DNA from 2 places in the Streptomyces sp. NPDC019396 genome. Region 1 is predicted to be linked to the other one. Evidence: riboswitches for the same ligand, from Rfam matches in the RefSeq annotation. Region 1 holds a riboswitch; the other holds the start of a gene.

Evidence for each region. A riboswitch is a leader RNA that binds a small molecule or an ion and turns the genes downstream of it on or off. The one in region 1 is predicted to bind cobalamin.
Region 2: it holds a riboswitch for cobalamin, as region 1 does, so the genes downstream of both, metE (5-methyltetrahydropteroyltriglutamate--homocysteine S-methyltransferase) here and cobN (cobaltochelatase subunit CobN) in region 1, are expected to answer to the same signal.

The regions. Positions count from the first base shown of each region.
Region 1 covers NZ_JBEYBS010000014.1:104,779-112,180, forward strand. Annotated here, with positions in the region: gene ABZ532_RS18240 (DM13 domain-containing protein) at 1-134, opposite strand, end outside; gene cobN (cobaltochelatase subunit CobN) at 219-3,842, opposite strand; cobalamin riboswitch at 3,879-4,027, opposite strand; gene ABZ532_RS18250 (cobalamin biosynthesis protein CobG) at 4,086-5,402, shown strand; gene ABZ532_RS18255 (precorrin-8X methylmutase) at 5,399-6,043, shown strand; gene ABZ532_RS18260 (precorrin-2 C(20)-methyltransferase) at 6,052-7,402, shown strand, end outside.
Region 2 covers NZ_JBEYBS010000027.1:44,790-52,191, forward strand. Annotated here, with positions in the region: gene metG (methionine--tRNA ligase) at 1-230, opposite strand, end outside; gene ABZ532_RS26415 (ABC transporter ATP-binding protein) at 339-2,357, opposite strand; gene metE (5-methyltetrahydropteroyltriglutamate--homocysteine S-methyltransferase) at 2,551-4,869, opposite strand; cobalamin riboswitch at 5,070-5,218, opposite strand; partial or broken gene ABZ532_RS26425 (ECF transporter S component) at 5,473-5,598, opposite strand; gene ABZ532_RS26430 (hypothetical protein) at 5,730-6,389, shown strand; gene ABZ532_RS26435 (sigma-70 family RNA polymerase sigma factor) at 6,551-7,174, shown strand; gene ABZ532_RS26440 (ABC transporter substrate-binding protein) at 7,321-7,402, shown strand, end outside.

The sequences.
Region 1 (7,402 bases):
GGGAGCTCCTCGCGCACGGTCTGGTCCACGAACAGCTTCCACGGCTCGAACCAGTACACCCCGATGGCCAGGGCCACGGCGACGACCGCCAGAACCACCCTGACCACCGGCTTCTTCAGCACAGACGTTCTCATGCCCCCATTGAAGCCCGGGAAGGGGCTGCAACGGGGGCATCGGCCGATGACGAAATCCTTACGTGCCGCCGGAAGCGCGAGGCGCTACTCGTCGCCCTCCAGATCGCTCTCGGTCTCCAGGAGCACCTGGCGCAGCGCCTCGATGACGGCCGGGTCGGGCTTCTCCCACATGCCACGGGACTCCGCCTCGAGCAGCCGCTCGGCGATTCCGTGCAGCGCCCAGGGGTTGGCCTGCTGGAGGAACTCCCGGTTCTCCGGGTCCAGGACGTAGGCCTCGGTCAGCTTGTCGTACATCCAGTCCGCGACGACCCCGGTCGTGGCGTCGTAGCCGAACAGGTAGTCCACCGTCGCGGCCAGTTCGAACGCACCCTTGTAGCCGTGGCGTCGCATGGCCTCGATCCACTTGGGGTTGACGACCCGGGCGCGGAACACCCGCGAGGTCTCCTCGACCAGGGTGCGGGTGCGGACCGTCTCGGGGCGGGTCGAGTCGCCGACGTACGCCTCGGGAGCCGTGCCGCGCAGGGCGCGGACGGTGGCCACCATGCCGCCGTGGTACTGGAAGTAGTCGTCGGAGTCGGCGATGTCGTGCTCGCGGGTGTCGGTGTTCTTGGCCGCGACCGCGATCCGCTTGTACGCCGTCTCCATCTCCTCGCGCGCCGCCCGGCCTTCGAGCCCACGGCCGTACGCGTAACCGCCCCACACCGTGTACACCTCGGCGAGGTCGGCGTCGGTGCGCCAGTCGCGTGAGTCGATGAGCTGGAGCAGACCGGCGCCATAAGTACCGGGCCGGGAGCCGAAGATACGGGTGGTGGCGCGGCGCTCGTCGCCGTGCTCGGCCAGGTCCGCCTGGGCGTGCGCCCGCACGAAGTTGACGTCGGCGGGCTCGTCCAGCGAGGCCACCAGCCGTACCGCGTCGTCGAGCAGCCCGATGACATGCGGGAAGGCGTCCCGGAAGAAGCCGGAGATGCGCAGGGTGACATCGACGCGGGGGCGGCCCAGCTCATCGGCCGGGATCGGCTCGATGCCGTTGACCCGGCGCGAGGCGTCGTCCCAGACCGGGCGGACACCGAGCAGCGCCAGGGCCTCGGCGACATCGTCGCCCGCGGTGCGCATCGCGCTCGTGCCCCAGAGGGAGAGGCCGACGGAGGTGGGCCATTCGCCGTTGTCGGTGCGATAGCGGGTGAGCAGCGAGTCGGCGAGGGCCTGGCCGGTCTCCCAGGCGAGGCGGGAGGGCACGGCCTTGGGGTCGACGGAGTAGAAGTTGCGACCGGTCGGCAGCACGTTGACGAGGCCGCGCAGCGGGGAGCCGGACGGACCGGCCGGGACGAACCCGCCGTTCAACGCGTGGACGGCGTGGTCGAGTTCGTCGGTGGTGGCGGCGAGCCGCGGGACGACCTCGCGGGCGGCGAAGTCCAGGATGTCCGCCACGGCCGTTCCATGCCCCTCGGCGACGGTGGCGACAGCGGCAGGGTCCCAGCCGGCCTCCTCCATCGCCTCGACCAGGGCGCGGGCCGCGGCCTCCGCCTCGTCGGCGGTCGTACGCGTCGCGGCGGACTCGTCGAGGCCCAGGGCCTCACGCAGCCCGGGCAGCGCGGTCGTACCGCCCCAGATCTGACGGGCGCGCAGGATCGACAGGACCAGGTTGACCCGCTCGGCCCCGGTGGGCGCACCGCCCAGGACATGCAGACCGTCGCGGATCTGGGCGTCCTTGACCTCGCACAGCCAGCCGTCGACATGAAGCAGGAAGTCGTCGAAGCCGTCGTCGTCCGGCCGGTCCTCCATTCCGAGGTCGTGGTCGAGCTTGGCGGCCTGGATCAGGGTCCAGATCTGGGCACGGATCGCCGGAAGCTTCGCCGGGTCCATGGAGGAGATCTGCGCGTACTCGTCGAGCAGCTGTTCCAGGCGCGCGATGTCGCCGTACGAGTCGGCGCGGGCCATCGGCGGCACGAGGTGGTCGATCAGGGTGGCGTGGACGCGGCGCTTGGCCTGGGTGCCCTCGCCCGGGTCGTTCACCAGGAAGGGGTAGACCAGCGGCAGATCGCCGAGTGCGGCGTCGGGGGCGCAGGCCGCGGACAGACCCGCGTTCTTGCCGGGCAGCCACTCCAGGTTGCCGTGCTTGCCGAGGTGGATCATCGCGTCGGCGCCGAAGCCTCCGTCGTCGTGGCGGGCCGCGATCCAGCGATAGGCGGCCAGATAGTGGTGCGAGGGCGGCAGATCGGGGTCGTGGTAGATCGCGATCGGGTTCTCGCCGAAGCCGCGCGGGGGCTGGATGACGATCAGCAGGTTTCCGCGGCGCAGGGCGGCGAGCACGATGTCGCCCTCGGGGTTGCGGCTGCGGTCCAGGAACATCTCGCCGGGCGCCGGGCCCCAGTGCCGCTCGACCTGCTCGCGCAGTTCGGCGGGCAGGGTGGCGTACCAGCGCTTGTAGTCGGCGGCGGGGATACGGACCGGGTTGCGGGCGAGCTGCTCCTCGGTGAGCCAGTCCTGGTCGTGGCCGCCGGCCTCGATCAGCGCGCGGATCAGCTCGTCGCCGTCGCCGGACGCGAGGCCCGGGATCTCCTCCGCGCCGAAGTCGTAGCCCTCGGCGGCGAGTCGGCGCAGCAGGGCGACGGCGGAGGCGGGGGTGTCGAGGCCGACCGCGTTGCCGATGCGGGAGTGCTTCGTCGGGTAGGCGGAGAGCACGAGCGCGAGGCGCTTGTCCGCGTTGGGGATGTGGCGCAGCCGGGCGTGGCGTACGGCGATCCCGGCGACGCGGGCGGCGCGCTCGGGGTCGGCGACATAGGCGGGCAGTCCGTCCTCGTCGATCTCCTTGAAGGAGAACGGGACGGTGATGAGGCGACCGTCGAACTCGGGGACGGCGACCTGGCTGGCGGCGTCCAGCGGGGAGAGGCCCTCGTCGTTCTCCTCCCAGGTGCTGCGCGAACCGGTCAGGCACAGTGCCTGGAGCACCGGTACGTCGAGCGAGGCGAGCGCGCCCGCGTCCCAGGCCCCGTCGTCTCCCCCGGCCTGGGCCTCGGCGGGCTTGGTGCCGCCCGCGGCGAGGACGGTGGTGACGATGGCCTCGGCGCCGCGCAGCCGGTCGAGCAGCTCGGGCTCGGGGGCGCGCAGCGAGGCGACGTACAGGGGCAGGGCCTGGCCGCCCGCCGCCTCGATGGCATCGCAGAGGGTGCCGACGAAGGCGGTGTTGCCGCTCATGTGGTGGGCGCGGTAGTAGAGCACGGCGACGGTCGGGCCGTCGTCCGTGCGCTTCGTCCGCTCCAGGGGACCCCAGGTGGGCGCGGTCGCCGGGGACTCGAAGCCGTGTCCCGTGAGCAGCACCGTGTCGGACAGGAAGCGGGCGAGCTGCTCCAGGTTGTCCGGGCCGCCGTGGGCGAGGTAGGCGTGGGCCTCGGCCGCGATGCCGATCGGGACGGTGGACGCCTCCATCAGCTGGGCGTCGGGGGCCTGTTCACCGCTGAGGACGACGACGGGCCGGTCCTGCGCCAGCAGCACGTCAAGACCCTCCTGCCAGGCGCGGATGCCGCCGAGCAGCCGTACGACGACCAGGTCGGTGCCTTCCAGGAGACCCGGGAGGTCACCGACCGGGAGCCGGGAGGGGTTCGCGAAGCGGTACGCGACCGGGCCACCGGAAGCGCGGGCGCTGAGCAGGTCGGTGTCGGAGGTCGACAGCAGCAGGATTGTCGCGGGCGTGGTCTTCGCGTGCGTCATCGCGTGCGCAGGCCTTCCTCGGGGTTTCCGCGCCCCGGGTGGTCGTGGTCGGCGGGAGTTCCTGACTCGCCGGGCCTCGGTTGTTGCTGGTGTTTCCCGGGCCTGGCTCACAGTGGCGGGACCGCGCCGGATTTCCACCGGGCTTCCTCCCCGGGGCCCTGGGACCCCATGCCGCCTGAATAGTAGATGCTGGCCCGGGATCGCACGGCGGCCACCTGGAAGGACGTGGGTATGCTCGCCGCCATGCCGCCCACACCCACAAGCCCCGCAGACCCGGGCGAACCTCGTATACGGGACCGGGGCGACGCCTGCCCGGGGGCGCTGCGGCTGCATGCGGCGGACGACGGACGACTGGCCCGACTCCGGCTCCCTGGTGGGTTTCTGACGGGAAATCAACTCGATGCACTGGCCACGGCGGCCGATGAGCTGGGGGACGGATCGCTCAGCATCACCTCCCGGGGCAATGTGGAGCTGCGCGGCCTCGGGGACGCCTGCGGGGCGCCGCTCGCGGCACTGCTGCGGGATACCGCGCTGCTGCCGTCCGACACCCATGAGCGGGTACGCAACGTGGTGGCCTCGCCGCTCGCCGGACTGGACGAGCTCGGCTGCGCTGACGTGCAGTTGTGGGCCCGTGAGCTGGACGGACTGCTGTGCGGTGCGCAGTGGGCGGCCGGCCCGTCGGGTCTTTCCGGACGCTTCCTGTTCGCCCTGGACGACGGGAGGGGCGATGTCGCGGGGCTCGGCGCGGATGTGACGTTGCTCGCAGAGCGGGACGGCACGGCGGTGCTGCGGATGGGCCGCCGCCTCGCCTTCCGTGTCGCCCGAGCCGTCGACGCGCCGCGCGCCGCGCTCGCAGCGGCGGAAGCGTTCCTGGCGGCGGCGGCCGAAGCGGATACGGGCGCCTGGCGCGTAAGGGAGCTCCCGGACGGGCAGCACATCGCGGTGGGCGCCGGACTGGAGAGAGCGGGAGTGGCGGCGGTGCCGCTGCCACCGCCGCCCGGCGCCGGCTCCGACGGAACAGAGCGGTCCGGGCCCGCGGGGCCACTGCCCGGGATCGTGGCGGGCCCGCGCGGCCGGGCGGTGTCCGCCGTCGCGCCGCTCGGCCGCCTCACCGCCGCCCAGGCACGCGCGCTGCTGCCCGCCCCCGCCGACGAGATCCGGCTCACACCGTGGCGCGGGATCGTCGTGCCCGGGTTCGCGGACGACGGCGCGGCGCGGGCGCGGCTGGACGCGCTCGGACGGGCCGGGTTCGTCACCGGGATCGACTCGCCCTGGTTCGGCGTCGGGGCATGCACCGGGCGGCCCGGGTGCGCCAAGTCCCTCGCCGACGTACGCGCCGACGCCACGCCGGTCGACGGCCCCGGCCTCCCGGTGTACTGGTCCGGTTGCGAAAGGCGCTGCGGCCATCCGCAGGGAGACCACGTGGACGTGGTGGCCACCTCGGACGGCGCGTACCGGGTGCGCGTCCGCGGCCGCTGCGTACCCGTACCGTCCCGCGACCGACTCGCCGGCACCGTCGCCGGAGCCCGTACCGATTCCCGTACCCCCACACCGAGATGAGCGAGAAGAAGACCGTGTTCGACTACGAGAAGGACGGAGCGGAGATCTACCGCCAGTCCTTTGCCACCATCCGCGCCGAGGCGGACCTCGCCGCGCTCCCCGCCGACGTCAGCCAGGTCGCGGTGCGGATGATCCACGCCTGCGGCATGGTCGACCTCGTCCGCGATCTCGCGTACTCGCCCGGTGTGGTGGCCCGCGCCCGTGAGGCCCTGCGCGCCGGTGCGCCGATCCTGTGCGACGCGCAGATGGTCGCCAGCGGGGTCACGCGCAAGCGGCTGCCCGCCGACAACGACGTGGTCTGCACGCTCTCCGACCCGAAGGTCCCGGCACTCGCCGCCGAACTCGGCACCACCCGCAGCGCCGCGGCGCTGGAGCTGTGGCGCGACCGGCTGGACGGCGCCGTCGTCGCCGTGGGCAACGCGCCCACCGCGCTCTTCCGCCTCCTCGAGATGATCGAGGAGGGGGCGCCCCGCCCGGCCGCCGTCATCGGCATCCCGGTCGGCTTCATAGGCGCCGCGGAGTCCAAGGACGCGCTCGCCGCGCACTCCTCGGGCCTGGAACACCTGGTGGTACGCGGGCGGCGAGGCGGCAGTGCCATGGCAGCGGCGGCGATCAACGCGATAGCGAGTGAGGCAGAGTGAGCACGCGGATGGGCACCCAGCAGGTCGGGCGGCTGTACGGGGTCGGACTCGGTCCCGGCGATCCGTCCCTGATGACCCTCCGGGCCGTCGAGGTCATCGCGGAGGCGGACGTCGTGGCGTACCACTGCGCCCGGCACGGCCGCTCCATCGCCCGCTCGATCGTGGCGAAGCACCTGCGCTCCGACCATGTCGAGGAGCGCCTGATGTACCCGGTCACCACCGAGACCACCGACCACCCCGGGGGCTACCGGGGCGCGCTCGACGACTTCTACGAGGAGGCGGCGGCGCGGCTCGCAGCCCACCTCGACGCCGGCCGCACCGTCGCCGTGCTGGCCGAGGGCGACCCGCTCTTCTACGGCTCTTACCAGCACATGCACAAGCGGCTCGCGCACCGCTACCCGACCGAGGTGATCCCCGGCATCACCTCCGTGAGCGCGGCGGCGGCGCGTCTCGGGGAGCCGCTGTGCGAGGCGGAGGAGGTCCTCACGATCATCCCGGGCACGCTGCCCGAGGAGGAGCTGACGGCCCGGCTGGCCGCGACCGACTCGGCGGTCGTGATGAAGCTGGGGCGTACCTTCCCGGCGGTGCGGCGCGCGCTGCGGCGGGCGGGACGGCTCGACGACGCGCGGTATGTCGAACGGGCCACGATGGAGGGCGAGCGCACGGAGCGCCTGGCCGACGTGGATCCGGAGACGGTGCCGTACTTCTCGGTAGCCGTGCTGCCGAGCCGCATCGACCAGCAGCCCCCGGAAGCCCGGCCGCAGGGCGAGGTCGTGGTGGTGGGCACGGGTCCCGCGGGGCCGCTGTGGCTGACCCCGGAGACCCGGGGCGCCCTCGCCTCGGCCGATGACCTGGTGGGCTACACGACCTATCTGGACCGGGTGCCGGTGCGCCCGGGCCAGCGCCGGCACGGCTCCGACAACAAGGTGGAGGCCGAACGCGCCGAGTTCGCCCTGGACCTGGCACGCCGCGGACGCCGCGTCGCCGTGGTCTCGGGTGGCGACCCGGGGGTGTTCGCGATGGCCACGGCGGTGCTGGACGCGGCATCCCAGGAGGCCTACGCGGACGTGCCCGTCAGGGTGCTGCCCGGGGTGACCGCGGCGAACGCCGCGGCGGCCCGGGCGGGTGCGCCGCTCGGCCACGACTACGCGACCATCTCGCTGTCCGACCGGCTCAAGCCCTGGGAGGTCATCGCGGAGCGGCTACGGGCCGCCGCGAGCGCGGATCTCGTACTCGCCCTGTACAACCCCGGCTCGCGCAGCCGTACGTGGCAGGTGGCGAAGGCCCGCGAACTGCTGCTGGAACACCGGGCGCCGGACACTCCGGTGGTCGTCGCGCGCGATGTGGGCGGATCGGGGG
Region 2 (7,402 bases), on a different contig from region 1:
GCGCAGAACTCGTCCACGGAGAGCCCTGCCGCCTTGGCGGCGAGCTCGGCCGGGGTGCCGTGCTCGTCGGTGGCGCAGATGTAGAGGACGTCGTGACCACGCTGGCGGAGGTAGCGGGAGTAGACATCCGCCGGAAGCATCGACCCGACCATGTTGCCCAGGTGCTTGATCCCGTTGATATAGGGAAGCGCGCTGGTGATCAGGTGTCGAGCCATCCTCGGATGCTCCATTTCGTGGCGTTGTGCGAATTCCTGTCACGCTGGGTGACGGGAGGGGGTGGGTGGACCGCCGTCATCGTATCGAACCGGGGGTGCGCCCTTCCTGCGGGTTTCCCGCGCTCACGAGGGTTCGGCGGCAGGGGCGGAGGCCGGCTTCGGCAGCGTGGCCGGAGCCGGAGCCGGGACTGAGGTCGGCTTAGGCGCCGGGGCGGTTGCCGCTGCCGGGACCGGCGCGTACTGGGCGGCCTGGGTGTGGAACATCGCCGCGTAGCGGCCGTCCGCCGCGATCAGCTCCTCGTGGCTGCCGGACTCGACCAGGCGCCCCTGGCTGAGGACGTGGATGCTGTCCGCATAGCGCACACCGGACATGCGATGCGTGACGAGGACGACGGCGCGGTGCCGCCCGGCGAGCCGGCGGATGCGGTCGAACGCCTCGATCTCCGCCTCGGGGTCCAGTGCCGAGGTGGGCTCGTCCACGATCAGGATGCTGTCGGCCGGGCTGGTCGACGCCCGCCAGTGGGTACGGGCCAGACCGATCTTCTGCCACTCACCGCCCGAGATCTCGGAAGCCCCCCGGAACATCCGGGCCAGCAGGGTCGCGAGTCCCTGCGGCAGCTTGGCGATGACCGGGCCCGCCCCGGCGTGGTCGGCGGAGGGCTCGAGCTCCTCCTGGGAAGCGACCCGGTGCGGCCGCCCGATCCGGATGTTCATCGCGGCGGTCATCGGCCACCGCTGGAAGTCCTGGGTGAGCAGGGCAACTCGCTCGAACACCTGGGACCGGTCCAGTCCGTTCAGCTCCTCGCCACCCCAGCGGACACTGCCTCCCTGGGGCAGCAGCAGCCCGGCGAGCACCTTCATCAGGGTGCTCTTTCCGGAGCCGTTCTCGCCGACCACCGCGATCACGGAGCCCATCGGTACGGTCAGCGACACCTCGTCCAGCGCGGGTTCGAGCCGGTCGGGGTAGTGGTAGCTGACCTTGTCCAGCGTCACCTCGCCGACCCTGACCGGCACGTCGGCACCGTCCCGGGGGATGGTGTGCCGGGCCGCCTCGCTGAGGAACCGGTCGTGGTCCTGGACGTACAGCGACTCCTCGTGCATCTGGTTGACGTTCATCACCAGCGCCCCGAGACTCGCCGAGCCCGACCTGACCGCGATCACCGCCGTGCCGGCGACGGCGAGCTCCATATGACCGGCGAGGATCAGCCAGGCCATCACCCCGTACGTGAAGGCCATGGCCAGACCCGACAGCGCGGCGGCCACCAGCTCGGTGAGCGCCTTGTCGTTGGCGAGGCGCTTCTGCTCGTTCTCGGCGTTCTCGGCCATGTTCCGGTACCGGTCGAGCAGGAAGGTTCCCACGGCATGGATGCGCACCTCCTGTGCGGCGGTGCGTTCGGTGAGCAGATTGCCGATGAGCCGGCTGGCCCGTACGTGCTCGACCCAGGTCATCACGGACACGTATCGCTCCTGCGCCACCCGCATCGCCCCCCAGCCCCGTGGCGCGGCGATCAGCAGCAGCATCGGCAGCAGCGCCGGATGCAGCACGGTGAGGACTCCGGCGGTGGCGATCAGGGCGATGATGCCGTTGAGCGCGGCGACACAGACCCCGATCATGCGCCGGGCCGATGCCGCACCGTACTGCGCGACGTCGATGAGGCGGCGGAACGCCGGATCGTCGATCGCCTCCAGCTCCACCGCGGTGGCCGCCGAGAGGTACTCGGTGGTCGCCAGCCGCTCCACCAGCGGCTCAAGCCGCCCGGCCCGCGAGGTGGACCAGCCCGCGAGACCCGCGTTGAGCACTGCCAGAGCCGCGATGACCACCAGTGCGGGAAGTGCGGCACGCAGCCGCACCGCGGGCTCCCCCGACCCCAGCAGGGCATGCATGACCACGTTCACCGCGAGCAGGTTCCCCGCCGCCACGATGCCCTGCCCGACCTCGCTCACCCCTACGCCCAGCAACGAGCCCCGGTCAGCGCCCCAGGCCCTGCGTAAGGTGCCCAGTACCAGACGAGGCATGGCCTTGAGCGCCGTGACCATCGTCAAGTCCAGCCAGGAATGCTCGTGTTCGGCCCATCCCGTGTCGTACCTCAGGGGCCCGCCGAACAACTCCTGCTCGGCGTCCGAGATCTTCGCCTCGGTCATGCGTACGCGGCCGAAGAGTCCCCTCACATCGCCTCGCCTTCATCGGGGGCGCGTACGACGACGCGCCGAGGTGGGCAGTGCCGGGTCGAATGTCCCACTTCGCCGGCCGGTGCAGGGGGATTTTCCGGGTTTCCCGTCCCGGGCCGGGAGGGTCTGTTCCAGCCCCCCGGCCCGGGACGGGTCGGTCAGTCCGTCAGGACGCGGACACCTCCCGGCGAACCGTGCGGGCGGCGGCGACCATGTTCTCCAGCGCGGAGCGGGTCTCGGGCCAGCCGCGGGTCTTCAGCCCGCAGTCGGGGTTGACCCACAGCCGCTCGGGCGGGATGGCTCCGAGCCCGGTGCGCAGCAGCTCCGCGGTCTCCGCCGCGCTCGGAACACGCGGCGAGTGGATGTCGTACACACCGGGGCCCGCCTCGCGCGGGTAGCCGTGAGCGGCCAGCTCCCGGGCGACCTGCATATGGGAGCGGGCCGCCTCGAGGCTGATCACATCGGCGTCGAGGTCGTCGATGGCCTCGACGATGTCCCCGAACTCGGCGTAGCACATGTGGGTGTGGATCTGCGTGTCCGGGCGCACCCCGCTCGTAGTGAGCCGGAAGGCCTCCGTTGCCCACTCCAGGTATGCGGCGCGATCGGCAGCGCGTAGCGGCAGGGTTTCCCGCAGGGCGGGCTCGTCCACCTGGATCACGGAGGTGCCCGCGGCTTCCAGGTCGGCGACCTCGTCGCGCAGGGCGAGGGCCATCTGGCGGGCGGTGTCGGGGAGGGGCTGGTCGTCGCGTACGAAGGACCAGGCGAGCATGGTCACCGGACCGGTGAGCATGCCCTTGACCGGGCGTGAGGTGAGTGACTGGGCGTACGTGGTCCAGCGCACCGTCATCGGTTCGGGGCGTGAGATGTCACCGGCGAGGATCGGCGGGCGCACGTACCGGGTTCCGTAGGACTGGACCCAGCCGTGCTGTGTGACCAGACAGCCGGTGAGCTGCTCGGCGAAGTACTGGACCATGTCGTTGCGTTCGGCCTCGCCGTGCACCAGCACATCGAGTCCGGTCTTCTCCTGGAAGGCGACCACCTCCCGGATCTCGTTCCTGACGCGCTCCTCGTATCCGGCCGTGTCGATCCTGGCCGCCCTCAGATCGGCGCGCGCGGTGCGCAGTTCGGTCGTCTGGGGGAAGGAACCGACGGTGGTGGTGGGGAGCAACGGCAGTGCGAGGCGGGCTTGTTGCGCGGTGGTCCGCTCGGCGTAGGGCTTGGAGCGGCGGGCGTCGGAGTCCGTGACGGTGCTGGTACGGGCCCGGACGGCGGCGTCGTGAGTGAGCGGGGAGGCGGCTCGGGACGCCAGGTCGGCCCGGTTGGCGGCGAGGCTGGGGGCGATCGCCTCGGTGCCGTGGGTCAGGCCCCGGGCGAGTGTGACGACTTCGGCGGTCTTCTGCCGTGCGAAGGACAGCCAGCGCAGGATCTGGGGTTCGATGTCGTGTTCTGCGGCCGCGTCGAGCGGCACATGCAGCAGGGAGCACGACGTGGACACGTCGACCCGGTCCGCCAGCCCCAGCAGGGTGCCGAGGGTGGCCAGGGACTTCTCCAGGTCGTTGACCCAGACGTTGCGGCCGTTGACGACCCCGGCGACCAGCCGCTTGCCCGGCAGCCCGCCGACGGCCGCGAGGGCGTCGAGGTTGGCGGCGGCGGTCTCCGTGAAGTCGATGGCGAGGCCCTCGATCGGGGCCTTGGCCAGCACCGGCAGGGCGTCGCCGAGTCGGTCGAAGTAGCCGGCGACGAGCAGCTTCGGCCGGTCGGTGAGCACACCGAGCCCGCGGCAGGCGCGCTCGGCGGCGCCCAGCTCGGCGGGCGTTCGGTCCTGGACGAGGGCGGGCTCGTCGAGCTGCACCCACTCGGCACCCGCCGCCCGCAGGTCGGCGAGCACCTCAGCGTACACGGGCAGCAGCCGGTCGAGCAGCGTGAGCGGGTCGAATCCCGCGGTGACGCCGGGCGCGGGCTTGGCGAGCAGCAGGTAGGTGACGGGACCGACGAGCACCGGACGGGCGGAAAGCCCGAGCGCCAGCGCCTCCTTCAGCTCCGTGACCTGCTTGGTCGAGTCGGCGGCGAACACGGTGTCAGGTCCGAGCTCCGGCACCAGGTAGTGGTAGTTGGTGTCGAACCACTTGGTCATCTCCAGCGGCGCCACCTCCTGGGTGCCGCGGGCCATGGCGAAGTAGCCGTCCAGGGCGTCGGCGGCGACGGCCGCGCGGTGGCGTCCGGGGATCGCGCCGACCATGACGGTGGTGTCGAGCACGTGGTCGTAGTACGAGAAGTCCCCGGTCGGGACCTCATGGACACCGGCATCGGCCAGCTGGCGCCAGTGCGTCCTGCGCAGATCCCCTGCCGTGGCGTTGAGGGCGTCCGGGGTGACACGGCCCTTCCAGTAGCCCTCGATCGCCTTCTTGAGTTCGCGCTGCTGTCCCTGGCGCGGGTAGCCGTGCACGGTGGCCCGTGCTGCCGCGGATTCGGTGGTCACGGAAATCTCCTTCGCGAGATGGTTCCCTGGGATCCCGGAACGGAACGCGGGCGGGTGCGAAGGGCGAAGGACCGGACGGGTGCGGGTCCGCGCGCGGTGCCGCGCGCGGTGCCGCGCGGGTGTCCGGCCGTCCGATATGTGCGCCGACCCACCCACGAGGTCACCGGGATGTCCGCGTGCGAGCTGTTCGCGCGCGGGCAGCGGGCAGGTCTTCGGACTCGCGGGCACGTCCTCATGGGGGAGGACACCTACTGGCCGTCGCTTCCCGAACCCTGGCGGGTCCAGTGCGTATGACGGCGGTCGTTCCCGCTCACCGCTGCGGGGCAGTCCCGGATTCCCACCGGGTTCCCTCTTACGACGCCTCCCGCCTGGAGGGCGGGGCGAACCAGCTGCACCGGCCACCCTACGGGGCGGCACGCGGCTGCGGGCGAACACTGTCCGGAATCCGGCCGGGCCCCTCAGCCCGCGCCGAGGAGCCCTCCGGGTTGTGAGGGGTCGCGGCACAGCGGGGCGGCTGGATTCGCGTGGTGCCGCACGCCGCAGCGGCGACGGCAGTGTCCGCCCTCAACCGCCGGGCGGGCTTGCGGGGTGACCTGGCAGCGGACAGCGGCCGTGGACCGCGAGCATCAGCACCTCACGGCGACCGCTGGCTCTGGGGAGCGGCCCTGCGAGCGTGCCGACGAAAGCGCAGCCGAACATCGGGCTCGACGTCCAGGGGCCGACGCCACCGCTGATCCTCCATCACCAGCGCCGGATTCCTTGACCGTCGGAAGTGTGGACCGGTCGCGGCGGTGGGGAGCCGACACAGGTGCGCGCGGCAAGGCGGTCTGCCGGGACGCCGACCCGGGATGCGAGGATGAGACGCCATGACTGCTGGGTGGTGTTCACGCACGCTACGGGCCGCGGTGTTCGCGGCCGTATGCGTGGTGCTCGCCGCCCTCGGCCACGTCATGATGTCAGGGGAGTCCGTCCCGTGGTGGACGCTGGCCGGGGGGTTCGGCGCGACCGGTGGGCTGGGCTGGTGCCTGGCGGGCAGGGAGCGGGGGCGCGGGGTTGTGGTGGCCGTGGTGGTCGCCGCACAGGCGGCGCTGCACTCGGGGTTCACGCTCGTGCAGTCGCTGAACCCTGAGCACACGGAACACATTGATCACTCCGCGTATCCAGAGCACCCCGGGCACCACATGGCCTCCGCCGACATGGGTCCCGGCCCCAGCGACATGGGCCACTCGGGCTTCTCGGACGTGCTGGCCGGCGACTCGTGGTCGCTCGGCATGCTCGCCGCCCACCTGCTGGCGGCGCTGCTCACCGGACTCTGGCTCGCCCATGGAGAGCGAGCCGCCTTCCGGATCCTCCGCGCGGTCGCCGGGTGGCTGACCGCGCCGTTGCGGCTTCTGCTCGCCCTGCCGGCACCTGGGCACCGGCCGCGGCTGCGTGGCCGTCGCCGCCCGTCGAGTGCATCGCGGCTGCTCCCGCTGGTCCACGTCATCGTCTCCCGGGGGCCGCCCGTGGGGTCCGCTGTCGCCTGACGACAGCCGGAATCCCGAGGTGGCCCAAGTGCCCCTCGGGCACCGGCCGCAGACCCGCGAGCGCGTGGGGAGCGGCCGGCCCCCACACGCCGGCACCAGGGCTCTGCGGCGCCCGCTGTGCACCCCGGTCCTGGTTCCGGACGACCCGAGAAGGACACCAGGTGATCTCTTCCGCCCTGCCCGCTTCATGGGACACGACGGACAAGGTGAATCCGGCCGACGAGTCGATCACCTCCTGGGCGCTCGCCGCCCGCGGCGGTGACGCCGACGCCGTGGAGCGGTTCGTCCGCGCCCTGCACCGCGACGTACTGCGCTATGTCGCCCACTTGTGCGGTGATCCGCAGTCGGCCGACGACCTCGTCCAGGACACGTTCCTGCGTGCGCTCGGCAGCCTGCACCGTTTCGAGGGCCGGTCGTCGGCCCGTGCCTGGCTGCTGTCCATCGCCCGGCGCGCGGTGATCGACAGCTATCGGTACGCGGCCGCCAGGCCCCGGCTGCACGACGTACCCGACTGGCAGCTCACCGTCGAACTCGCCCAGCCCCGCGACCTGCCGGGCTTCGACGACGGGGTCGCGCTGCTCGAACTGCTGGCGTCACTGCCGCCCGAACGCAGGGAGGCCTTCGTGCTCACCCAGATGCTGGGCCTGCCCTATGCGGAGGCCGCTGAGCTGAGCGGCTGTCCGATCGGCACGGTGCGGTCCCGCGTGGCGCGTGCCCGTGCGACGCTGACGGAGCTGATCGAGCAGGCCGAGGAGCCGGTGGCCGCGTCCGCGCTGGTGGCCTGAAGGCCGCGCCCTGACCGGGTTCCGGCGCGTGCCCCGAGCGCGCGCCGGAACCCGCACACCGGTACGGGAACTCACACCGTGCTCAACCCGACTTGTGGACCGGGGGCGATGTGCTGCCCCCGTGCCGAACAGTTCTGGAGAGTTGAATGCGTTCTCGTGTGTGGTGCGGTACGGCGGTCGCCCTGCTCGGACTCCTCGCGGCGGGATGTGGCGGCGGAACCGACGAAG